DNA from 3 places in the Mesorhizobium sp. M0563 genome. Region 3 is predicted to be linked to each of the others. Evidence: predicted binding sites of a transcription regulator. Region 3 holds the regulator's gene; each other region holds the start of a gene.
What was found. Region 3 encodes LexA, which represses DNA repair genes until DNA is damaged. Its sites were predicted from a motif close to TGTTCNNNNTGTGTTCNG; they were not measured.
Positions count from the first base shown of each region.

Region 1 (8,033 bases), on a different contig from region 3:
TCGCTGCCGAACGCCCCTTCTGGGGTCATTTCCGGACCTTGGCGGGTTGCGCTCGGAAACGCTTGTTTCGACCCACGTCTGCCGTTCCGATATCGCCCCGCCATCTCCGGGGGGTATGTTCACCCAAATTCGACAAGAAACCGCATTGGCCTGCCGCCTCTTGTCGCGATCACTCTTGGCGCCACAGGATGGCGGCACGGCCGGCGCAGGTGTATGATGATGGTCTAATACTTCGCATCAGGGAGGACAGCATGACGTCTTGGGAAATCAAGGGACGGGAACTCGTCAATTGCACCTGCGAATATGGCTGCAACTGTCAATTCAATGCGCTGCCCGACAAAGGCCATTGCCATGCGGTGGCGGGCATCCAGATTGACGAAGGTCATCATGGCGAAACCGCTCTCGACGGCCTGCGGATCGCCGCGATCTTCAAATGGCCTGGCGCGATCCACGAAGGCAATGGCGAAGCCATCGCTTTCGTCGACGAGAATGCAACCGACCGGCAGCGTCAAGCGCTGCTGCGCATCATGACCGGCCAGGACACCGACCCGTTCGCGACGATGTTCGCCGTCTACGCCTCAACCGTGACAAAAATGAATGAGCCGGTTTTCACCAAGATCGATCTCGACCTCGATATCGACGGCCGCAGGGGCCGCATCTTCGTCAAGGACTACATCGAAACGGTCGGCGAACCAATTCGCAACAAGGTGACGGGCGCGGACTCGCGCGCTCAGATCGTGTTGCCGAACGGCTTCGAATATGCGGTCGCCGAGATCGGCAGCGCTTCAAGCACAACCAGCGGGCCGGTTCAGGTGAATATGAAGGACAGTTACGGCCAGTTCGCCCGGCTGCATCTCAACAATCACGGGGTGGTGCGGGCCTGACGCGCCGCATGGACGGTGGGTCGCCACTGGAACGGCTGCTCAGACGCGACCGCGTCATCACGATTGCGGGCGTGGCGGCGCTGTGCCTGCTGGGCTGGCTTTATATCGTCGCCGGTGCAGGGCTCGGCATGAATGCGTGGGAGATGACGAGGGTCGCGCTATTCCCCCACCAGCAAACCGCCGACATGACCTCCGATATGTCTGGCATGGACATGCCCGGCATGGACATGAGCGCAATGGCCACGGCGACGGAACCGCGGGTCTGGGGGGCGGCGAACTGGGCGCTGATGATCGCCATGTGGTGGGTCATGATGATCGCCATGATGTCTCCGAGCGCGGCGCCGACTGTCCTGCTCTATGCGCGCGTGCATCGCCATGCGCTCGCACAAGGGCAGATCCAGGACAAGCTCGCGCCCACCGGCGTATTCATGGCAGGCTATCTCCTGGTCTGGCTGGGGTTCTCCGTCGCGGCAGCTGCGTTGCATTGGCTGCTCGAACGCGAGGCATTCGTTACCGCGGCGACGATGAGTTCGCAGAGCCGCTGGCTTTCAGGCATCGTCCTGATCGCCGCGGGCCTGTATCAGCTCTCGCCGCTCAAGAACGCCTGCCTGTCGCATTGCAGGAAGCCGACGGCGTTCCTTTCCCGCCACTGGCGTCCCCACACACTTGGCGCGCTGCGTTTGGGCGCGCTGCACGGGGCGTTCTGTGTCGGATGCTGCTGGATGCTGATGGCGTTATTGTTCGTGGGTGGCATAATGAATCTGGTGTGGGTTGCCGGGCTCGCTATTCTGGTGCTGGTTGAAAAGGTGTTTCCTGTCGGCCAGTGGGTTGGCCGGGCGGCCGGCATCGCCCTGATCGCCTGGGGCAGCGCAACGCTTTTGGTCTGACGACCAGGGCCGCCTCGAATGTCGCATTTGCAGGAAACGATCGCTCCTGGCGCCAAGTGCACCGCCCCAGCCAGGCCGGCTCACAACGCGTCGGGGCGGACCGGCGGTGACGTCAAGCTTACGCAGGCATTCAGGCGTCGAGGAACTTTGAATCCTGGCGTCCGTTTATCCGAATGTCGAGTATGAAGGGCTCCGCCATGAATGTCGGCGACGAAAGGACTGTATCCGTTTGGGCGAGAACCGAAGTAGCGCCTGATGCGGTTCCGCTCGAGCGGAGTGAACAGGTCGATGTCGTGGTCGTCGGATCTGGCATTGTCGGACTGTCGGTCGCCTACGAACTGGCCATCGCCGGGCAAAAGGTGGCGGTGCTCGATCGCGGCCGGATCGGAAGCGGCATGACGGCCCGCACCACCGCGCACCTGTCATCGATCTGCGATGACTATTTTTCGGAACTGATCAAATTGCGCGGCGAGGAACTGGCGCGGATTTACTATCAAAGCCAGTCGGCCGCTATTGACCGTATCCAATCGATCCTGGAGGCGGAGGGTATCGCGTGTGATTTCCGCCGCCTCGACGGTTTTCTGTTTCCGGCGTCGGGCAGGAAGGAATCCGTCATCGAGCGCGAACTGGACGCCGCCCGGAAAATCGGTGTCGACGTCGAGAAAACCGTGGGCGTGCCGCTTGCAGGCTTTTCGGATGCACCGATCCTTCGCTACGCCAATCAGGCGACATTTCACCCGCTCAAATATCTCCGCGGGCTGGCTGCCGGCATCCGCGCGCGCGGCGGCGCGCTTTATGCGGAGACCATCGTCGACAAAGTTGAGGAGACCGACGGCGTGCGCGTAAGCACGGTCTCGGGCTTTGCCGTGTCTGCCAAATCGGCCGTTGTCGCCACCAACTCGCCGATCAACGATCGGGTCGCGCTCCATACCAAGCAAGCGCCCTATCGGACCTACGCGATGTCGTTCGAGATCGCGCGCGACGTTTTGCCGGATGCACTCTATTGGGACACGCTGGACCCCTATCACTACGTTCGTCTGCAGCCTGGCGAAGGCGAGACCGACTTTCTGATCGTCGGTGGTGAAGACCATAAGACAGGGCAGGCCGACGACGCCGACCACCGCTTCACGGCCCTGGCGGCCTGGATCAAAAAATTGGTGCCCGATATCGGCGCGGAAGCCAATCGATGGTCCGGGCAGGTGATGGAGACCGTCGATTATGCCGGATTCATCGGCCGCAATCCCGGTGATCGGCGAGTCTTCGTTGCTACCGGCGATTCCGGCCAGGGCATCACCCATGGGGTCGTGGCCGGCCTGTTGATTTCGGACCTGATCCTGAAGCGGCAAAGCCCCTGGCGGGAACTTTACGAACCCTCCCGCAAGACGGTACGGGCGATCGGCGATTATCTAGCGGAGAATGCGACAGCGATCAGGAGTTTTGCCGAGTATGTCGCGCCTGGTGAAATCGATTCCGCCGACAAGCTGCGGCCGGGGCAGGGCGCTATCGTGCGCGAAGGTCTTACCAAAGTCGCGGCTTTTCGCGACGAGGACGGCACGCTCTACAAACGCTCGGCCGCATGTACCCATGTCGGCTGCCACGTTCATTGGAACTCGCTGGAACGCTGCTGGGACTGCCCCTGCCACGGCTCGCATTTTGCCGTCGATGGCACGGCCTTGAACGGGCCGGCAGTATCGCCCCTGGCTCCTGTCGGATAGTCTTTTTTCGCCCCGGCCGCGCAGCTCACAGCTCCTTTTCGGCGAGCTCGCGAAACGCGTCGGGAACCGACCGCTGTAGGCCTAGCGCGACCGAGGCGTAGCCGACCGCCTCCCAGCCGAAGCGGTCGCGGATCTTGTCGACGGCGCGATCTGCGGTCCAGCGCGCCGCGCCCCTGCTGGTGCCCGGGCGGCGGCGGTCGTCGGCGAGCCCGAGCGGCAGTTCCAGTTGCAGGCCGGCATGCTGCTCCAGATGCGATACAGCGATCGCCAGCAGCGAGATTGTCTTTTCGTGCGGATGGTCGATGAGCACCTTGCGCACCAGCGCCTCGGCGATCTCGGCCAGCATGGCGGTTGCCGAAATCGGCTGGTCGAGCGTGATCGAGCGCGTCACCGAGCGCAGGTCGGCAAAGCGGACACGAACCGTCACCGTGCGGCCGGGGCGGGATTTCGCCCGCAATCTGGTGGCGACCCTATCGGCCAGATGCAGCAAAGCCGGCACGAAGACTTCCTCGTCGGCCGGCTTCCTGCCGAGCGCCGATTGCGCGCCCGCCGAGCGCGCCCGGCGCTGCGTCTCCAGCTTGCGCGGATCGCGGTTCCACGCCAGCGCGTTGAGTTTTTCTCCCGCCGCCGGCCCGAGCAGGCGCTCCAGCGCGCCATTGTTGGTCTTCGCCAGCTCGCCGATGGTGTTGACGCCGATGCCGGCCAGCCGCTCCCTGGTGACCGGGCCGACACCCCACATCAGCTCGACCGGCAGGTGGTGCAGGAACTCCAGCTCGTGGCGCGGATCGACCACCACCAGCCCATCGGGTTTTGCGACCTGTGAGGCGATCTTGGCCAGATGCTTGGTGCGGGCTACGCCGACCGAGATCGGCAGGCCGAGCTCGGCCCGCACGCGGTGGCGGATCTTGCCGGCGATCTCGGCCGGCGAGCCGAACAGGTGGGTGCAGCCGGCGACGTCGGCAAAGGCCTCGTCGATGGAAATTCGCTCGACCACCGGCGTGAAATCGCCCAGCACCTTGATTGCCGCATCGCCCAGCCGCTGATAGTCCTTGAAATGGCCGCCGACGAAAATGAGTTGCGGGCAGAGTTCCCGCGCCCGCCGTCCCGGCATGCCGCCGCGCACGCCGAACGCCTTGGCTTCATAGGATGCGGCGAGCACTACCCCGCCGCCGACGGCAATCGGCTTGCCGCGCAAGGCCGGGTCGAGCAGTTGTTCGACCGAGGCATAGAAGGCATCCAGATCCGCGTGGAGGATGTTGGCTTCCATCCGGCCCGTTCGCCCGCGGCGGTTCGAACGCCGCCTTGTCTAGAGTTTTGATGAGAACATAAAGAGAACATTGTGGGCGGATTGTCAAGCGGCGCGGAGGGCAGGTGAAGGGCAATTGTTTCAGTTTGGCGCCCTCTGTCTGCCTGCGTTCCAGCGTTGGTGGTTGGCGAAAGTCGAAGCAACATCCAATCTCCCCCCTTGCGGGGGAGATGTCCGGCAGGACAGAGGGGGGTGGGACGGATCGCCAACTTCGACTTCAGTTGTTGCCAACTCGAATCAGCCTGAGGGTTTGGCTCCGATTGGTTGACAGGTCGGAGGGAACAGCACCCCCCTCTGCCCTGCCGGGCATCTCCCCGCAAGGGGGGAGATCGGCAGCTTCGCCGACGGCGCCTGCTGCAGCGACCTACAGCGCCATCTTGTAGCCGAGATGGCTGGCGGTGAAACCGAGGCGCTCGTAGAAGGTGTGCGCTTCCCGTCGACTGTTGTCCGTGGTGAGCTGAATGAGGCTGCAGCCGCGCGAACGGCACGCTTCAATCGCCCATTCGATCATCAGCTTGCCGACGCCGCGAGAGCGCCATTGCCGGGCGACGCGAACGCCTTCGATCTGGTCGCGCCAGGCACCCTTCCTGGAGATACCCGGAAGGAAGGTGAGTTGCAGGGTCCCGACCACTTGCTCGCCCTCGACGGCCACGGCCAGCAACTGGTTGGGATCGGCATCGATCGCGCTGACGGCATCGAGATAGGATGGCGCGAGCGGCGTGGACGGGTCTTCCCGGTCTGCGCCGAGCGCATCGTCGGCAAGCATTGCAACGATCGCCGGCAGGTCGGGCGCCTGGGCACGACGGAATTCGATCTCGCTCATCGCGCGGAGACATACGGCGCAGTGTTGGCGATCGCAATATCCGTTTTGACTGCAAGGGGGGCGCGCGTCTTCAGGCGGCCTCCAACGCCCAGAGGCGATAGCCGTAGCGGCGGAAGAAGCGGGCGAAGAGGCGCTGCTGCCTGGCGCGGGCGAGGTCGGCGCTGCGCCTTTCCTGTCGCCAGTGCGGCATGTTGCGGAACATCGACAGGAAGCGGGCGGCGTCCTCGATCGCCTCCTCGGCCGACTGCGCCGGGCGGATCGCCGCCAGGAACAAAGCGCGGCTCGGCTTCATCCGGTCGATCGCCGCCTTGCGCTGGCGATGGCCCTGGCGCGCCGTGCGGATGCCGTCCTGGCGGATGGCCGCGAAGGCGGCAAGCATGGCCGGGCTGTCGCCGGCATAACCGCAGGCCTGGGCGAACTGGGCGAGGTCCATCGTCACTCCCTTGCATTCGGTGGACGGAGCGGCCGCGGCTGCGCCGATTCCAGCTTGCATGGTATAGAAGCATAACTCAAATAAATGAACAAGTGAAACTTTCACGTTGGTGTAAGCGGAACCGACTCGACTCCGCCTCGAAAACCGATAATGTGAACAAAGCAGGAACAACGATGGGGATGGCCATGGCATTAGCGGGCAAGGAAGCGACGATCGCCGATGTCGTCTCGATTGCCGTCGAGTGCATCGATTGCGGCCGCAACAGGTGGTGGAAGCCGGCCGAGCTCAAGCGGCATGGGGTGAGGCCGGAGACACCGCTATCAGCACTTTCCGGGCGCCTGATCTGCAAGGCCTGCCGGGCCGACGGCCTGCCGGGCGCCGCCGTTTCGATCCAGGCTGCCTTCATCGACGACCGGCAGCGAGCCCGCGCCGAGGCGCGCCTGCTCAACGGTCGAGAGCTGGAGCAATCGAGGCGGGCTTGAGGGGGAGGGCGTGCTGCTCTTCCCTTCTCCCCTTGTGGGAGAAGGTGGCCGAGCGAAGATCGGTCGGATGAGGGGTGTTGGACGGATCGCTACCTTGATGGCGTAAGTGCTTAAAATCGCGTCTACATTTCCTCCGCCGCGTTCCTTCCAGCACCCTCATCCGGCTCGGCGCTGTGCGCCGATCCACCTTCTCCCACAAGGGGAGAAGGCAACAAGCGCCCGTCAATACCCCAGCAGTTCCTTGAGCGGGATGACGCGGAAGACGTTCTTGATGGCGTAGCGGTTGAAGGTCAGCGTCTTGGGCGGATTGTATTGCTCGACGATCAGCTCGGCGGCGGTGCGCTTGACCAGCTTCTTGATGAAGGCCTTGCCGTTTTGCTCGTTCTCCTCGGGCAGCGTCTCGATCACCACATGGTCGCCGGGCACGGCCTCGCGGCCGCCGCAATAGATCATCTCGCCGGGCTCGTAGCGCGGCACCATCGAATCGCTCAGCACGTGCAGCGCAAACACGTTGCGCAGATGCCGGATCCCCGGCGGCCGCTGGACATAGCCGGCCGGCTGGCCGTTGAAGGTGAAGTCGCCATCGTCGCCGCCGACGGCGGTGCCGAGAAGCTGGATGTCCATCGGCCCGGCGGGCAGGGGGCCGGGATCGGTGACGATCTCGGCATCGGCGACCGGCCCGGCATCTTCGAGGAAGACGACCTCGCCCTTGCCGAGCGCCACCGGGTCGACGCGCAGGAAGGCGGCGGTCTTCAAAAGGTTCTCGGTCTTGGGCAGGTTGCGCCCGGTTTCCCAATTGCCGACGGCAGCGACGTCGGTGTCGTTGTGCTCGGCAATGTGGCGCATCACCAGGCCGCGCTGCTTGCGCGCCCGGCGGATCGCCGCCCCGACCTTGATCGACAGTGCAGTTTTCACCATGGCTCCATCTGAGGCACAAGATCCGGTCTCGTCTATGCAAGAATCGCTTGCATTATGTCTTAAGTTATGCTCTTATGTGGCCATGCACAAGTCGCTCCGCCAGCTTTCGGTCCTCGAATCCGCCCCCCAGCGCCAAGGAGGCGGCCGCGGTAGTCATGTGCCAACCTTTTCCCCTTCGTCCTGGCTGTCCTCCTCCCCGGCCGGGACGATGCCCGAGGCTCGCGCCTCGGATCCGGCAGCGCAAGCGGCCGGAACGGCCGGAGCCGTTCCCCTCACGGCTCCGGCCACGAATTGCCTGCCGGCCGGCAATGCGGATGCCGCGGTTTCCTGCATCCGCACCGAAGACGGCACGGTCATCGCCTTCGACAAGCGGGCGGGCAAGGCAGTCTCCGGCGCAACAAGGCAGGCGGCCGGGATGAAGCTCGATAGCAGGCCACGCGAGGGCTGACCGGCTTTCGAGCCTGAGGCCGGCGAAGCCGGCGCCACACAACCACCTTTGCAGGGAATAAAACGTCATGGCCGCCCGCTATTCCCCCTCCGAATTGGAACAAATCGAGAACTGGCTGATGAGTGGGCTGTCGGCCG
Region 1 is NZ_JAMYQV010000004.1:317,542-325,574, forward strand. It holds gene NKI50_RS08810 (DUF1326 domain-containing protein) at 252-884, shown strand; gene NKI50_RS08815 (DUF2182 domain-containing protein) at 893-1,771, shown strand; gene NKI50_RS08820 (FAD-dependent oxidoreductase) at 1,969-3,486, shown strand; gene dinB (DNA polymerase IV) at 3,512-4,753, opposite strand; gene NKI50_RS08830 (GNAT family N-acetyltransferase) at 5,157-5,615, opposite strand; gene NKI50_RS08835 (hypothetical protein) at 5,686-6,048, opposite strand; gene NKI50_RS08840 (hypothetical protein) at 6,228-6,530, shown strand; gene NKI50_RS08845 (XRE family transcriptional regulator) at 6,753-7,448, opposite strand; gene NKI50_RS08850 (hypothetical protein) at 7,657-7,896, shown strand; gene NKI50_RS08855 (GcrA cell cycle regulator) at 7,964-8,033, shown strand, end outside.
Region 1: a site for LexA is predicted at 4,806-4,823, ahead of dinB (DNA polymerase IV). Genes of this name have one in related genera too.

Region 2 (8,033 bases), on a different contig from region 3:
CTCGGCACTCGATCCGGAACTGGCGCAAGAGGTGGTCGACGTGCTCGGCAAGCTCGCCAGCGAGGGCACGACCATGGTGATGGCGACGCATGATCTGAGGCTCGCCTCCAAGATCGCGCGGGAGGTGGTGTTCCTCGATGCCGGCAACATCGTCGAACAAGGGCCGGCCGCGGTGCTGTTCAGCAACCCGGAGCGCCAGCGGACCAAGCGGTTCATCGCCACGCTGAAGCAGGAGGCGGAAAGGGAGGGCGGTGTCGAAGGTTAGATATGCATTCGCCGATCCCAAAAATAAAAACCCGGCGCGAGGCCGGGCTTTTCTGAATTCGAAGGCGAAAAGGCTCAGGCGGCCTCTTCCTGCTCGGCTTCCTCGTTGTCGGCCTTGGCGCCGCGCTTCGGGCCCTTGTTGAGGTTCACCTCGATAAGGCGCACCGCTTCGGTCTCCGACATGCGGTTGACGGCCGCGATCTCGCGGGCCATGCGGTCGAGGGCCGCCTCGTAGAGCTGGCGCTCGGAATAGGACTGCTCCGGCTGGTTGTCAGCGCGATAGAGGTCGCGCACCACTTCCGAGATCGAGATCAGATCGCCGGAGTTGATCTTGGCATCATATTCCTGGGCGCGGCGCGACCACATGGTGCGCTTGACGCGGGCCCGGCCCTGCACGACCTTCAGCGCGCGCTCGACATAATCCTCTTCCGACAGCTTGCGCATGCCGATCGAGGTCGCCTTGGCGACTGGCACCTTCAGGCGCATCTTGTCCTTCTGGAAGTCGATGACGAACAGTTCCAGCTTGTGGCCCGCGACTTCCTGCTCATCGATCGAGACGATCTGGCCGACACCATGCGCCGGATAGACGATGTACTCGCCGGTCTTGAAACCGTGGCGCGCTGCGGTGGACTTCTTCTGCGGGGTGATCGTTGCCATTACGCCCTGAACTCCTTGTTGTGGTACCGGCATCGTGCCGGCCCGAACTCGTGCGACCGGGGTGACCGGTCCTTAGCCACACAACGATGAACTCACCGGAAGGCCAGGACCGGCAAATCGCAACATTGCGACCGCCTGCCCCAGATCGCTCTGGTCCGGATTGAGAAATTCACCTTTCAGTGATTTGGGGCGTTTGCGCCATAAATCGACGTTGTGTCACCGGCATGTTGGGCTGATATAACACAAAAAGTCGGAAGAATCAAGGTTTTGCTGCACGCGCGAAGGCCATGCGCCATCGCCGCCTGTCAAGGCAGTTAATGTATCACGTCTGTTACGCCGCGTCAGGCTGCCGCAATCAGCGCTCTCGTTAATCGCCTTCGCCGGGCTCCGGGGAGAAATATTTCTCGAATTTGCCAGCTTCCCCGTCGAAGGATTTGGCGTCGGCCGGGGGCTCCTTCTTGGCGGTGATGTTGGGCCATTTATCGGCATATTCGGTGTTGATCTGCAGCCATTTGTCGAGGCCCGACTCGGTGTCGGGCTTGATCGCGTCGGCCGGGCATTCCGGTTCGCAGACGCCGCAGTCGATGCACTCGTCCGGGTGGATGACGAGCATGTTCTCACCTTCGTAGAAACAGTCGACCGGACAGACCTCGATGCAGTCCATGTATTTGCATTTTATGCAATTGTCGGTCACGACATAGGTCATTGGTCGGCTCCGGGACGTCCCATTTTGTTGGGCTTTTTTGGTGAGGTAACGCCTTTGTCCGCCGCTGGCAAGGGCAGCCCTTGCCAGCGGTGCCGGGGTTTCCGGAATGGAATTCCAGAGGCCCGGCAAAGCGGAAGTTCGACCTTGCTCAATCGTCGCCGAGCAGGTGGTCGGTCTGGCGGCGTTCCTTCTTCGTCGGGCGACCGCTGCCGGCCTCGCGCAACGGCGGCACCGCATCCGGAAGCGCCTCGCCCTTGGGCGCGGGGGGCGGCGACATGTCCTCGTAAAGCAGGCGGGCTTCTTCGGCCGGGCCGCGCCGTGCGCCGGTGCCAAGGACTTTCCAGACGAAGATCCGCCGCTCGAGCGTGATGGTCAAAACGTCACCCGGCCGGACCGTATCGGATGCCTGCGCTGCTTTGTCGCGATTGATGCGGACGCGTCCGGTGACGACCAGCTTGGCTGCCAGCGTGCGTGATTTTACCGCGCGCGAGAAGAACAGCCACTTGTCGATGCGCTGGCGGGCATCAGTGACCATCGGACGAACAGCTTACTTCTTCAGCTGGTCGCGCAACGCGGCGAGCTTGGCGAAGGGCGAGTCCGGATCGAAGCGGACCGGGCGTTCCTCACGCGGCTTTGGCTGGAAGGCGGGCTTTGCGCCTTGGGCGCCGCCTTTGCCGTCCTGCCGTCCAGCCTTCCAGTCGGGCCGGTTTTCGCGCCGGTCGAGGCGTTCGCCTTGCGGCTTGCCGGCGCGCTGCTCTGCCGCCTCGCCTTGCGGCTTGGGCTTGAACTTGCTGCGGTCGAAGCGTGGCTTGCCGGCGCCGTCGCGCTGATCGTGGCGCCCTTGACGGGCGGGCCGGTCGCCCGGCGTCGGTTGCCCGCCGGCATCTACCGGCGCATCGCTGCTGCCGTCCGGCGCAGCTTGACCATTGCGCGGGCGACTGTCCCGATGATTGTCCCGGGGGCGGTTGTCATGCTGGCGATGACGCGGGCGCTGGTCGAAACGACCCTGCCGCCACAACAGCACAGGTTTTGGCTCCTCGGCTTCTGGGGCAGCTTCGCCGGCGACGGCTTCCGCCGTTGCTGCAGGTTCGGCCGGCGATGCTTCCATAGTGTCGGAAACCGGCGGCTCTGCCGGTGCCGTAGCCTCAGTTTCCGCCCCAAGTTCCGTCCTTGGCTCAGCCGCTGGTTCTGCAGCCGCTTCGGCGGCGGGCTGGGTCTCTTGCGTGACTTCTGCCGCAGCTTCAGGGGCTGGAGCTTCCGGCTGGTCTTCCGCGACAGGCTCTGCCGCCGCTTCGGTCACGGCTTCGGCCGCCTCCGCAACAGGAGCCGCATCCGACACAGGCTCCGAAGCCTCCGCCGAAACCTCCGCCGGCGGCTCTGCCGCGGCAGCTGCTTCCGCCATCCTCGCCTGCTCGGCTCGCGTTGCCTCTTCCGCCGCCTGCTTTGCAGCGGCCGCTTCACGCGCGGCATTGTCCTGTGCTTCGAGCCGCGCCTTGACCTCGGCCGCCGGCTTGGCATCGGCGCGATAGCCGAGCCCCTTCAGGATTTCTTCCATGTCGTCGGCGGTGGCGCCGAGGATCGACATCATCGGCGGCGTCACCATGAAGGACTGACCGTCATAGGCGCCGTCGGGGCGAGGTCCGAGGCCCGGCTTCCAGTTGGTCGCCGGCCGGATCAGGTCGGCCAGCCGTTCGAGAATATCGACGCGTACAGCACGCCGGCCAAGATTGCGGTAGCCCGCCAGCTTGTAGAAGGTCTTGTCGAAGGTTGGATCGATGACCACCGAGGTGCGGCCGGAGGCCAGTGCGTGAACGACATCGCCGAAGCCGGGCTTGTCCTTGCCGTCGTTTCTCAGCGCCCACAGCATCGTTATCAACCCGGCCGGCGCCGGCTTGATCAGCGCCGGCACGAAGACATGGTAGGCGCCGAAGCGCACGCCGAGACGGCGAAGCGCCGCGCGGCCCTCCTGGTCGAGCGACTTCATCTCGTCGGCGATGTCGCGACGGTTGATGAGGCCGAAATGCTCGACGAGCTGGAAAGCGATGCCGCGGCCGATGCCGGTGATCTGCTCGGCATTCTTGAGATCGACCAGCGGCTTCAGCAGGGATTCGATCTGGAAATTGACGAAGCGCTCGGCGCGCGCCGCAACCTTGTCGCGGGCCGGGCCGGTGAGTTGCTCGTCGGCGAGCAGAACGAGACGCGGCTTCAAAGCGTCTTCGCCAGCGACCAGCGTGCCGATCGGCGCGCCGATCCAGCGCAGCGTGCCATCCGAACCCAGCGCGATGTCGCCATTGGCCGAGGCGCCGAAGCGTTCGGCACGCGCCTCGAACTCGGCGGCAAGCGCCTTCTGCGCCGCCGCCCGCACCGCCTTGGCGTCCTCGCCGCCGGCGCTCTGGTCGGCGGTGAAGCGGAAACCCTGCAACTCGCCGACGTGATGGCCTTCGACGAGGACGGTTCCGGTTGGGCTGATTTCGGCTTCAGGCATCGTGTTTTCTCTAAGGCGCCGCATGAGGACGGAAGTCCTGCGGTCTACAAAACGTTTCGTCAACCGCTCATGCAGCGCATCCGACAGTCTGTCTTCGATTTCGCGCGTCTTTTCCTGCCAGTGTGCCCGATCGGCCAGCCAGCCGGGCCGGTTGGAAACGAAGGTCCATGTGCGGATCTGGGCAATCCTGTGCGATAGCGTGTCGATATCGCCTTCAGTGGTGTCGGCGCGGCGCACCTGCTCGGCCATGTAGTTCTCGTCGACATGGCCGTGCCTGGCAAGGTCCATGTAGATGGAGGCGATCAAGTCGGCGTGCTGGGCCGGCGCGATCTTCCTGTAGTCGGGCAGCGCGCAGGCTTCCCACAGCAGCGCCACCCGCCTGGCGTCGGTGGTGAGTGCCCGGATGTCCTCGTCGCGCGACAGATGCTCGAGCGCCTGCGCGTCCACGGCCGGCAGTGCGCGCGTCAGGCCTTCGACCGGGGCGTTGGTCTCGATCGAGCGCTTCAGCGCATCGAGGTTGGCGAAATCGAAATGCGCGGTACGCCACTGCAGCACTTTCACCGGATCGAAATCATGCGCCTCGATCTTCTTGACCAATTCCTCATCCAGCGGATCGACCTGGGCGGTGACGCCGAAGGTGCCGTCGCGCAGATGCCGGCCGGCACGGCCGGCAATCTGGCCGAGCTCGGCCGCGGTCAGGTTGCGGTACTGGTAGCCGTCGAATTTGCGATTCTGGGCGAAAGCGACGTGGTCGAGGTCGAGGTTGAGGCCCATGCCGATGGCGTCGGTGGCGACGAGGTAGTCGACATCGCCCGACTGGAACAGCGCCACCTGGGCGTTGCGGGTGCGCGGGCTGAGCGCGCCGAGCACGACGGCGGCACCGCCCTGCTGGCGGCGGATCAGCTCGGCGATGGCATAGACCTCGTCGGCCGAGAAGGCGACGATCGCGGTGCGCCGCGGCAGGCGGGTCAGCTTCTTCGAGCCGGCATAGGCAAGATGCGACAGCCGTGGCCGGGTCACCACCGACACGCCCCGCAGCAGGCGCTGCAGAATGCCGTGCATGGTGGCCGCACCCAGCAGCAGCGTCTCCTGGCGGCCGCGCAGATGCAGGATGCGATCGGTGAAGATGTGGCCGCGTTCGAGATCGCCAGCGAGCTGGACCTCGTCGATGGCAACGAAGGCGGCGTCGGTCTCGCGCGGCATCGCTTCCACCGTGCAGACCGAGTATTTCGCGCCCGCCGGCTGGATCTTTTCCTCGCCGGTGATGAGCGCAACCTTATGGGCGCCGACCTTCTCGCAGACGCGCGTATAAACCTCGCGGGCAAGCAGCCTGAGCGGTAGGCCGATGACGCCGCTCTCATGCGCCACCATGCGTTCGATGGCGAGATGGGTCTTGCCGGTATTGGTCGGGCCGAGCACGGCCGTTACGTCTCGACCCGACAGGATCAGCGGTTCAGTGTGTTTCGGATGGATGTTCATCGGCCTGGAAATAAGGCTCTCTGCCTCGCATTGTCGGGAGCGCGCCCATATTGGCCGCGTATGACAGGCGACACATAGGGATTTCGGGCGCGAAGCGAAAGCGGAATGTGCCGAGGGCAGGCTGATTGGTCGGTTCGAAGCCAGAAATCTGTTCCCGATTAACAGTTGGAACGAGTCTGGAACGAATCAGCGACGAATCACTGACTCGCGCTGATTCAGGTTTTGTTCACGGCTACATCTGGGATTTCTGCCGGCGAGTCTCACCACATGCTGAATCACAGAAACTGGCCCGATTCATGCAGGCGGCATTCAAACGAGCACCACCGTTAACCTTTGCCGGTGAATGATCGTGGCCGGCCAATCTGCTTCGCCCAACATTATGAAATTATTGATGTTTCCTAATCCGCTTTAATCATTTCGAGGGTGTTTTCGGCTCTCGCCGTTAACGTTCCGCTCAAAGCCGGAACGAATCGGCGACGAATCAGCGATAGGCAAAGTTTCTTGGTTTGTTCACCGCAACATGTTGTGTTGTGAACAGCTTTTCCACCGAGAATCCACAGGCTGCCGGGCAGTTTTTGCACAGGCTGCGCAGCGGCCGTTAACCTTTGCGTGCCGGATTGGGGGGAGATCTTGCAACGGGAAGACCGCTATAGAAACGGGCCGTTTTGCAGGCCCGTTCGTCCAAGCGCGTATCTATCTCAACGTAAAGATAAACGGTCAGGCGATGTACTGCCCGCCATTGGCTGATATGGTCGAGCCGGTGATGAACCCGGCATCGTCGGAAGCGAGGAAGACGACGCAGCGCGCGATCTCCTCCGGCTCGCCGAGACGGCCGACCGGGATCTGCGGAAGGACACGCTCGTTGAGCACCTTCCCGTCCATCGCTTTGACCATCTCGGTGGCGATGTAGCCGGGGCAGATGACGTTGACGGTGATGCCGGCGCGCGCGCCTTCCTGGGCCAACGCCTTGGTGAAGCCGATATCGCCGGCCTTCGAGGCCGAATAATTGACCTGGCCGACCTGCCCTTTCTGGCCATTGATCGAGGAGATGGTGATGACGCGGCCGAATTTGCGGTCGCGCATGCCGCCCCACAACGGATGCGTCATGTTGAAGACGCCGGAAAGGTTGGTGTCGAGGACCTCTTTCCATTGCTCGCGCGTCATCTTGTGGAACATCGCGTCGCGCGTGATGCCTGCATTGTTGACCAGCACCGATACGGGACCGAGATCGGCCTCTACCTGTTTGATGCCGGCAGCGCAGGCCTCGTAGTCGGCAACCGACCATTTGTAGACCGGGATGCCGGTCGCTGCCTTGAACTTTGCTGCCGCTTCCTCATTGCCGGCGTAGTTTGCGGCAACCGAATAGCCGGCGCTTTTCAAGGCGACCGATATCGCCGCGCCGATGCCGCGCGACCCGCCTGTGACGATTGCAACCTTTGTCATGTGTCCTCCCGGGAAATGCAGATGACTGAGCGTTGAAGCGGTAGGTTTGCCCTCTATTCCCTACTCGCTTTGCGCCAGTATCCTATTCGTATCGCTTATCTCATCACAATGCTTCCACGCACATGGCAACGCCCATGCCGCCGCCGATGCACAGCGTGGCAAGACCTTTCTTGGCACTTCTGCGACGCATTTCGTAGACCAGCGTGTTGAAGATGCGGGCGCCCGAGGCGCCGACCGGATGGCCGATGGCGATGGCGCCGCCATTGACGTTGACGATGGACGGGTCCCAGCCCATGTCCTTGTTGACGGCGCAGGCCTGCGCGGCGAAGGCCTCGTTGGCTTCGACCAGATCGAGGTCGCCGACCGACCAGCCGGCCTTGGCCAGCGCCTTGCGCGAGGAGGGGATCGGTCCCGTCCCCATGATCTGCGGGTCAACGCCGGCGGTCGCCCAGGAAACGATACGCACCAGCGGCGTGATGCCGCGCCTTGCGGCTTCCGCTTCGGTCATCAGCACCACGGCGGCGGCGCCGTCATTGATGCCGGAAGCATTGGCTGCTGTCACCGTGCCGTCTTTGTCGAAGGCGGGCTTGAGCTTGGTCATGGCGTCGATCGTCGCGCCATGGCGGATGTACTCGTCCTGGTCGACTATCGTGTCGCCCTTCCTGCCCTTGACTGTGAAGGCAACGATCTCGTCGTTGAATTTTCCGCCTTTCTGCGCAGCCTCGGCCTTGTTCTGGGAAGCCAGTGCGAACTGGTCCTGGTCGTCGCGGGTGATTTGGAACTGGCGGGCGACGTTCTCCGCCGTGTTGCCCATATGATAACCATAGAAGGCATCGGTCAGGCCGTCCTTGATCATGGTGTCGATCAGCTTGAAATCGCCCATCTTGACGCCACCGCGCAGATGCTGCGCATGCGGAGCCATCGACATCGATTCCTGGCCGCCGGCAACGATGATTTTTGCATCGCCCTGGGCGATCTGCTGCATGCCGAGCGCGATGG
Region 2 is NZ_JAMYQV010000010.1:134,766-142,798, reverse strand. It holds gene NKI50_RS15425 (amino acid ABC transporter ATP-binding protein) at 1-265, shown strand, start outside; gene NKI50_RS15420 (CarD family transcriptional regulator) at 340-921, opposite strand; gene fdxA (ferredoxin FdxA) at 1,289-1,627, opposite strand; gene NKI50_RS15410 (RNA-binding S4 domain-containing protein) at 1,776-2,162, opposite strand; gene NKI50_RS15405 (helicase-related protein) at 2,175-5,591, opposite strand; gene phbB (acetoacetyl-CoA reductase) at 6,309-7,034, opposite strand; gene NKI50_RS15395 (acetyl-CoA C-acetyltransferase) at 7,138-8,033, opposite strand, start outside.
Region 2: a site for LexA is predicted at 5,758-5,775, ahead of NKI50_RS15405 (helicase-related protein). Genes of this name have one in related genera too.

Region 3 (8,033 bases):
CTCGAAGCGACAGCTTTCGGGCTCGGCATGGACGCGCTGGTCGAAGTGCATGACGAGGCTGAGATGGAACGCGCGCTGCAGCTGTCGTCGCGGCTGATCGGTATCAACAACCGCAATCTCCGGACCTTCGAAACCAGCCTCGAGACCTCGGAACGGCTGGTCGCGATGGTGCCCGCCGACCGCCTTCTGGTCAGCGAGAGCGGTATCTTTTCGCATGACGATTGCCGCCGGCTTGAGCGGAGCGGCATCGCCACTTTTCTGGTCGGTGAGAGCCTGATGCGTCAACAGGACGTGGCCGCTGCAACGCGCCTGCTTTTGACGGGCAAGGCGCCGGCAGAGGCGATCTGAGGATGGCGGCCGCCCTCACCCATCTTGGCGCGCGCGGCGAAGCCAACATGGTCGATGTCGGCGACAAGGCTGAGACGGTGCGCACGGCAGTCGCGGAGGGCTTCGTGTCGATGCGGCCCGAGACGCTGGACATGATCCTCGCCGGCGATGCCAAGAAGGGCGACGTGCTCGGTACCGCGCGTATCGCCGGCATCATGGCGGCCAAGAAGACGCATGAACTGATCCCGCTCTGCCATCCACTGCTGCTGACCAGGATATCTGTCGATATCGAGCCGGACGCAGCTTTGCCCGGCCTGAAGGTCACAGCATTGACCCGCGTCACCGGCAAAACCGGCGTTGAGATGGAGGCCCTGAGCGCCGTCTCGGTCGCTTGCCTGACCATCTACGACATGGCCAAGGCGGTCGACCGCGCCATGGTCATCTCCGGCATCAGGCTGGTTGAAAAGACCGGCGGCAAATCCGGCGACTACAAGATCACCGAAGATGGGGTCACCGAGGCAGGCCGCTGATGGCGCTGGTCCCAGTTGCTGAGGCGCTCGAGCGCCTGTTGGACGGCGCAGCTGCACTGCAGGGCGAACGCGTCGCGCTGCTGGATGCCGCCGACCGCGTGCTGGCGGAGTCGGTTGTGGCGCTCCGCACCCAGCCGCCGTTCAACGCCTCCGCCATGGACGGCTATGCCGTGCGGGCGGCTGATATCGCGTCCTTACCAGCAAAGCTTTCGGTGGTCGGCATGGCGCCGGCCGGAAGCGGCTTTGCCGGGACGGTGCAGCAGGGGCAGGCCGTCCGTATCTTCACCGGCGCGCCGCTTCCCGAAGGCGCCGACACCATCGTCATCCAGGAGAACGTCCGCGATCTCGGCCGCGGTGTCGTCGAAGTGACGGAGCCGACGGTGCAGGGGCGAAACATCCGCCGCCTCGGGCTCGATTTCGCCAAAGGCGACGTCCTGCTGCACAAAGGCCGCCTGCTCGACCCGGCGGCCTTGTCGCTGGCGGCATCGGCCAACCACCCCGAGGTCGGCGTGGTCAAAAGGCCGTTGGTCGCCATCATCGCCACCGGCGACGAATTGCTGCCGCCGGGCAGCGAGCTTGGCCCCGACCAGATCATCTCCTCCAACGCCTATGGTGTCGCCGCCGCCGCACAGTCGGTCGGTGCGCGAGTGCTCGACCTTGGCATCGCGCCGGACCGCAGGGAGGCGATCGCTGCGCTGGTGGAAAAGGCCGTGAAGGCTGGCGCGAACGTCATCGTCACGCTGGGCGGTGCCTCGGTCGGTGACCACGATTTCGTCCATGACGTGCTGACCGGGCAAGGCATGACTCTCGATTTCTGGAAGATCGCCATGCGGCCGGGCAAGCCGCTGATGTTCGGGCGGCTGGGCGACATTCGCTGCATCGGCTTGCCCGGCAATCCGGTGGCGAGCCTGGTCTGCACCCAGCTCTTCCTGAAGCCGCTGCTGGCGCGGCTCGGCGGCCGCGCCTTTCAGCAGGATATGCGTGAGGCACGGCTCGGCGCTGCCATGCCGGCCAACGATCTCAGGCAAGATTATGTGCGGGCTGTTGTCACAGACGACGCCGGTACGCTCGTGGCGACGCCGTTCGGCATCCAGGACTCCTCGATGCTGAAAATGCTGGCCGATGCCAACGGGCTGATCGTCCGTGCGCCGTTCACGCCCGCCGCGGCGGCGGGCGCCGCCTGCGACGTGCTGATGCTACGCTGAACCTGCCTCACTCCGAGATCAAGGTCCGGGTCAGCGGATGGTCTGGATCGGCCAAACCGTCGATGATGTTGAAATGATGCCGGTCAGGCTCGACCACCGAACTGGTCGCGGCACCCAGGCCGATCCAGATATTGGCCAGCAACGCGCTCTGGCGCAGGAATTCGGCGCGCTCGCCGCCGCCGGCCCAGCAGGTCAGGCGGGCCTTGTCCATCGGGCGCAGCAGCACCGGGCTTTCGGCCTGCGCCTCGGCCTCATCGATCGCCAGCGTCTCGTTCATGCCGGTGCGCATGATCGGGCGCAAATCGTGCACACCCGAGATCGATACGACATGGCGAATGCGCCGGACAATTTCGGGCGCCAGCGGCGTCGTCGTCGTAACCATCCGGCTAACAAGATGGCCACCGGCCGAGTGTCCGGTCAGCATCAGCGGCCCTGCGACCATCCCCGCCGCCTTGCCGATCGCCGCGCCGACTTCCTTGACGATGCCGCCAATGCGCATCTGCGGACAGAGCGTGTAGGACGGCATCGCCACGGCATAGCCGCGATCAACAGCGCCAGCGGCAAGATGCGACCAGAAACTCTTGTCGAATGCCATCCAGTAGCCGCCATGGACGAACACCACGAGCCCCTTGGGCTTGGTGGCCGGCAGGAAAAGATCGAGCCGGTTGCGTGGGCCATCGCCATAGGCCATGTCGAGCCGCGCCCGGCCCTCGGTCGAAAGCACGTCGCGAAAAACCCGCGCGGGCTCGACCCAGGCCGCCGGCCAGCGATCGCTGCCGGCTATGTTGGCGCCGTTGGCATAGGCGTTGTCCCAATCGGCAATGTGACGTTCGAACACCCTGCGCCCTCCCCTGGCAATATGGCCTTGCAACGACCGTGAGCATCGCGCGGCGCGTCGTCGCCAGCCTCACGATTCCAGCTCTCGCATCAATCTCAAGTGACAGCCGCCTTGATGGCGAAGCGCGCATCCTTCCACGCACCGGTGCGCAGGATGTCCTCAAGCACTTCGACGGCCTGCCAGACATCGGCATAGCCGACATAGAGCGGGGTGAAGCCGAAGCGCATGGTCGATGGGGCGCGAAAATCGCCGATCACGCCACGTTCGATCAGCGCGCGCATGATCTGGTAGCCATGCTCGTGCATGAATGAAATCTGGCTGCCGCGTTTTTCCCCGTCGCGCGTGCTTTCGAGCGTTAGCCCGTAAGTGCCGCACTTTGCCTCGACAAGCTCGATGAACAGATCGGCCAGCGCGATGCTCTTCTTGCGCACCGCCGTCATGTCGACATCGTTCCAGATGTCGAGCGCGCCCTTCAGCGTGCGCATAGACAGGACCGGCTGGGTGCCGCACAGAAACCGGCGGATGCCGGTGCCGGCCGCATAGCCTGGCTCGAAGGCGAAGGGCCGTGCATGGCCCCACCAGCCGGTGAGCGGCTGCTGGATGTCGGCAAGATGCCGCTCAGCCGCATAGATGAAGGCAGGCGCGCCCGGTCCGCCATTCAGATATTTGTAGGTGCAGCCAACGGCAAAATCGGCGTTTGCCGTGTCGAGCTCGACTGGCATCGCACCGGCGGTGTGGCAGAGATCCCAGACGATCATCGCCCCGGCTTCCTGGGCCCTGCGCGTCAGCGCCGGCATGTCGCGCAGTTCGCCCGACTTGTAGTTGACGTGGTTGACCAGCACCACGGCGGTGCGTTCGTCGATCAGCTCTTCGATGCTCGGCGCGTCGACCCCCGAGAGGCGCAGCAGCGTATCTTTTCGCGTCGAAACCACACCCTCAGCCATGTAGAGGTCTGTCGGAAAACTGTCGCCCTCGGCGACGATGACCTGCCGCTCCGGCCGCATGGCCATGGCGGCGTGCAGCAGCTTGTAGATGTTGACCGATGTCGTGTCGCAGACCACCGTCTGGCCGGCCGCGGCACCGATCAGGCGCCCGAGCTGGTCGCCAAGTTCGAGCGGCATGTTGAACCAGCCGGCCGTGTTCCAGGCGCGGATGAGATCATGCGCCCATTCTTCGGTCACTGCCTTGCTCAATTCATCGAAAGCGGCACGCGAAGCGGCCCCTAGCGAATTGCCGTCGAGATAGATCACTCCTTGCGGCAGCACAAAGCGGTCGCGCATCGCGCGCAGCGGATCTGCAGCATCCATCGCCCTTATGGCCACGAGATCGGGAATTCCTGTCATGATTTGTCTGCTCCCCAAGATTCACCGCAACGCCGGACACGCATCGACGGCATCCATCGGTCACGAGCGGTTCTCCATTACCTGGTATCGCGCAGCAAGGCTCCACCGGCGACAAGTTGCCTGACCATGCGGTGGAAACCAGGAGCCAAGCCAACCCAAGGTTGGCGTTTTGAGTTCGTTTCGTTCACGGTGCATTGACCAAACCGCACAGTCGATACGGCTTCAATTCCGTGCCCCTTTGCCGGCTGACGGCCGATACCAGTGCCGCCTTCTGGAAACCCAGAGGCCGCAAACGAAAGCAGAATCAAGGCGATGAGGCCCGCGGCGGTGAAAATGCAGCGTCCCGGTTTGGCGAGTGGTATCGTTACCCGAGCCCTAACACATTCATTAAACTTTAAACAGTTGCGGAACACAACTGGAACAGATAGTGTTTGTTCTGGGTTTGTTTTTCTGATTCTGTTGGGGGTCGCTATGCTGACACGCAAACAACACGAACTGCTTATGTTCATCCACGAAAGGCTGAAGGAAAGCGGTATCCCGCCCTCCTTCGACGAGATGAAGGAAGCGCTCGACCTGGCTTCCAAATCGGGAATCCACCGGCTGATTACGGCGCTGGAGGAGCGCGGCTTCATTCGCCGTTTGCCCAACAGGGCCCGTGCGCTGGAGGTGCTGCGCCTGCCCGATTCGATCGCCCCCGGCCTCAATGCGGCACGCAAGTTCTCGCCGAGTGTCATCCAGGGCAGTCTTGGGCAAGGTCCTCGGCAAGGCAAGCCGACATCGTCGCGCGTCCCTGCAGCCGGCAATGACGACGATGTCGTCGCCGCCGTGTCTATCCCGGTGATGGGCCGCATCGCCGCTGGTGTGCCGATCGATGCCATCCAGCACCAGACTCATTCGATCTCGGTGCCGCCGGACATGATCATGGGCGGCGAGCATTATGCGCTCGAGGTCAAAGGCGATTCGATGATCGAGGCTGGCATTTTCGACGGCGACACGGTGATCATCCGCAATGCCGATACGGCGAGCCCCGGTGAGATCGTGGTGGCACTGGTCGACGAGGAAGAAGCGACGCTGAAGCGGTTCCGCCGCAAGGGCGCCTCGATCGCCCTGGAAGCCGCCAATCCGGCCTACGAGACGCGCATCTTCGGACCAGACAGGGTCAAGGTGCAGGGCAAGCTCGTTGGGCTGATCCGCCGCTACTGAGCTGCGCCCTTGGCGCCGGCTTTTGGCTTGTCGGCTCTGCGGTATGGCGGCATGCCCCGCGCCGCGCGTGAAAATTTCCGCTGCACGTGCCAGGGCCGGTATGATTTTTCGACGGCGAAGCGGATTTCGGCGCGTGTTGCCGCTTGTGGATCGAAATAGACGGCCGCACTTCCCGCGCGCGCCAGTTGCCGTTTGGTGACGACGAGGACCAGCCGGTCGTAGTAGCAGGGATTATGGGCGGTGGCGTCGTCGATGACGATCAAGCTGGCAAAGGCGCAGGCTGGCCGTGCAGTATCGCGGTCATTGGCTAGCGCGATGATCGCGCCGGATGGATGCCTGGCAAGGCAGAGACCGTCCGTGCAAATGAACGGCATGCCCGGCGGTAAGTCGGCCGGATCGGCAATGTCGAATTGCGGATCGTTCTTTCCAGGTGTTTCCGGCGCGACGATAGCCTCTGATGTGAGCGCGCGTTTCCAGTTGTCGATGGTGAACTCATTCGGGCGTGCCCGGTTGACCGCGAGTTCACCGCTGCCGATCGGCAGCGCGACGAGCCGTGCGTCCTCCGAGATCAATACATCGGGTACGCGCGTCTGCGTTGTCGTTAGCAAGCCGGCGAGCGCAAAAGGAAGGGCCACGAGCCGCAACCAGGTCGTCGCCATGCTGGCAATGACGAGGGCGATCGTCACCAAAAGGACAGATCTCAGCGAAATCAGCCCGACCGCATCGATCGGCGAGCGCTCGGAGATCCACCCGGACAGGGCGATCATCGCCGTCAGCCCCTTGCCCATCACGTAGAGGAAAGGCCCATCCGCGCCGAACGGCATCGCCAGCGCACTGAGGACGGCGAAGGGCATGACGACCAGTGAGACGATAGGCATGATGGCCAGATTGGCGAACAGGCTGAGCGGCGCCACGCGCTGGAAATGCCATATGGCGAAAAGCGCCGTGGCGCTCCCTGCAATGATCGAGGTCATCGCCAGGCCGCCCATGCCCAGCAGTACCTTTCTAGTGGCAAAGCGTAGCGGCGACCGCCGGGGCGGCGGCGTGGTGGCCCCGCCGGCGCGGTAATCGGACCAGCCTGCATAGGCGCCGACAAGGGCCGCCGTCGCGGCGAAGGACATCTGGAAGCTCGGACCGACCACCTCGTGCGGCGACACCAGAATGACCGCGATGGCCGAGATCGCCAGGTTGCGCATGGTGAGCGCGGCCCGGTCGAACAGCACGGCGATAAGCATCACCGCCAACATGATGAAGCTGCGTTCGGCCGCCACCACAATGCCGGAAAAGACGAGGTAGGCCGCAATCGAAAAAAGCGCGGCGGCCGCCGCGTATTTCTTGACCGGCCGTCGCGATGAGAAATCGGGAAACAGCGCAAAGGCGCCGCGCAGCAGCGCCATAATGGTGCCGGCGACCAACGCCATATGCAGCCCCGAGATGGAGATGATGTGGTAGATGCCGGTACGCCGCATCGCTTCGTTGATCTCCTCGGGAATGCCGGCGCGCACGCCGACGATCAGCGCAGCAGCAATCTCGCCCTCGGCGCCGCCGATGCGGCTGCGGATATGGTCGGCGATGGATTCGCGCGCGTCTTCGATCGCGGAAGAAAGCCGCGCGGCAAACGGCATGCTGCCCGACGACACGACTTTCGGATTGCCGAGAAAAAAGCCGCTGCCGCCGATACCGGCAAAATAGCTGTCGAAGGAGAAATCATAGCTGTCGGGCCGCACCGGCCCGGTCGGCGGCAGCAGCCGCACATAGCCGGCGATCTCGGAACCGGCGGTCAGCTCAGCCGGTATTTTCATCGCCGAAACGCGGACCCGTTCCGGCATGTAGCGCAGTGTCGGCCTGGCGGTTGAGATCACATCGATCGTCAGCCTGATGCGGCCGCTCGCCATGGGCTCGAACGATACGACGCGACCCGTGAGGCGCGTCGAGATTTCGGAACCGAGCATATGCGTTCCGACACGCCAGGTCTCGACCTTGGCGGCAAGCACGCCAAGCGCGCAGAGCAACGCCGCCATGAAGCACAGGCGGGTTCTGGGCCACGACCGCGAGGCGACGGCACAGAGGGCTGCCAAGGCGACGATTGCGATCGGCTGTGGAAAGGCCGGCTCCACCGCCAGCGCAAAATATACGATCACCCCGCATGCGAGGAACACCGGCACCAGCAGGAAGGCGACCCCACGGTCGAGCTCCAGGCCGACCGCCGAGGTTACGCCGTTGCGGATACGGGACGGTGACGGGAGGCGGAAACGCCGGCGTAGGCGCACGATGGGCTCGGCCGCGGGCACGAGAACCGTTGCTGGGTCGCTCGCCGGCAGCGACGGGGCATCAAAGCGTGGAACCGGCAGCAATGCCGGTGCCGGCAGGACAGGCACGGGCGCGGCAAACAGCAAGCGTTCGCTGACGCCGCTGCCAACGTCCTCGCCCTCGCCCGCACCACGGCCTCGCACAGCCATCGGGTCTGCCCCTTGCGCCCTCGACCTCCTATGCTACATGAACGCGCAACGCGCGAAAGTCCGCAAACCCACTTCCTTCGCCTGCCTGAGAGTTCCATGCCCGACAAGGTCGTCACCCGTTTTGCCCC
Region 3 is NZ_JAMYQV010000007.1:118,463-126,495, reverse strand. It holds gene trpC (indole-3-glycerol phosphate synthase TrpC) at 1-348, shown strand, start outside; gene moaC (cyclic pyranopterin monophosphate synthase MoaC) at 351-857, shown strand; gene NKI50_RS12110 (molybdopterin molybdotransferase MoeA) at 857-2,062, shown strand; gene NKI50_RS12105 (hormone-sensitive lipase) at 2,070-2,900, opposite strand; gene kynU (kynureninase) at 2,996-4,243, opposite strand; gene lexA (transcriptional repressor LexA) at 4,715-5,446, shown strand; gene NKI50_RS12090 (ComEC/Rec2 family competence protein) at 5,440-7,905, opposite strand; gene gltX (glutamate--tRNA ligase) at 8,002-8,033, shown strand, end outside.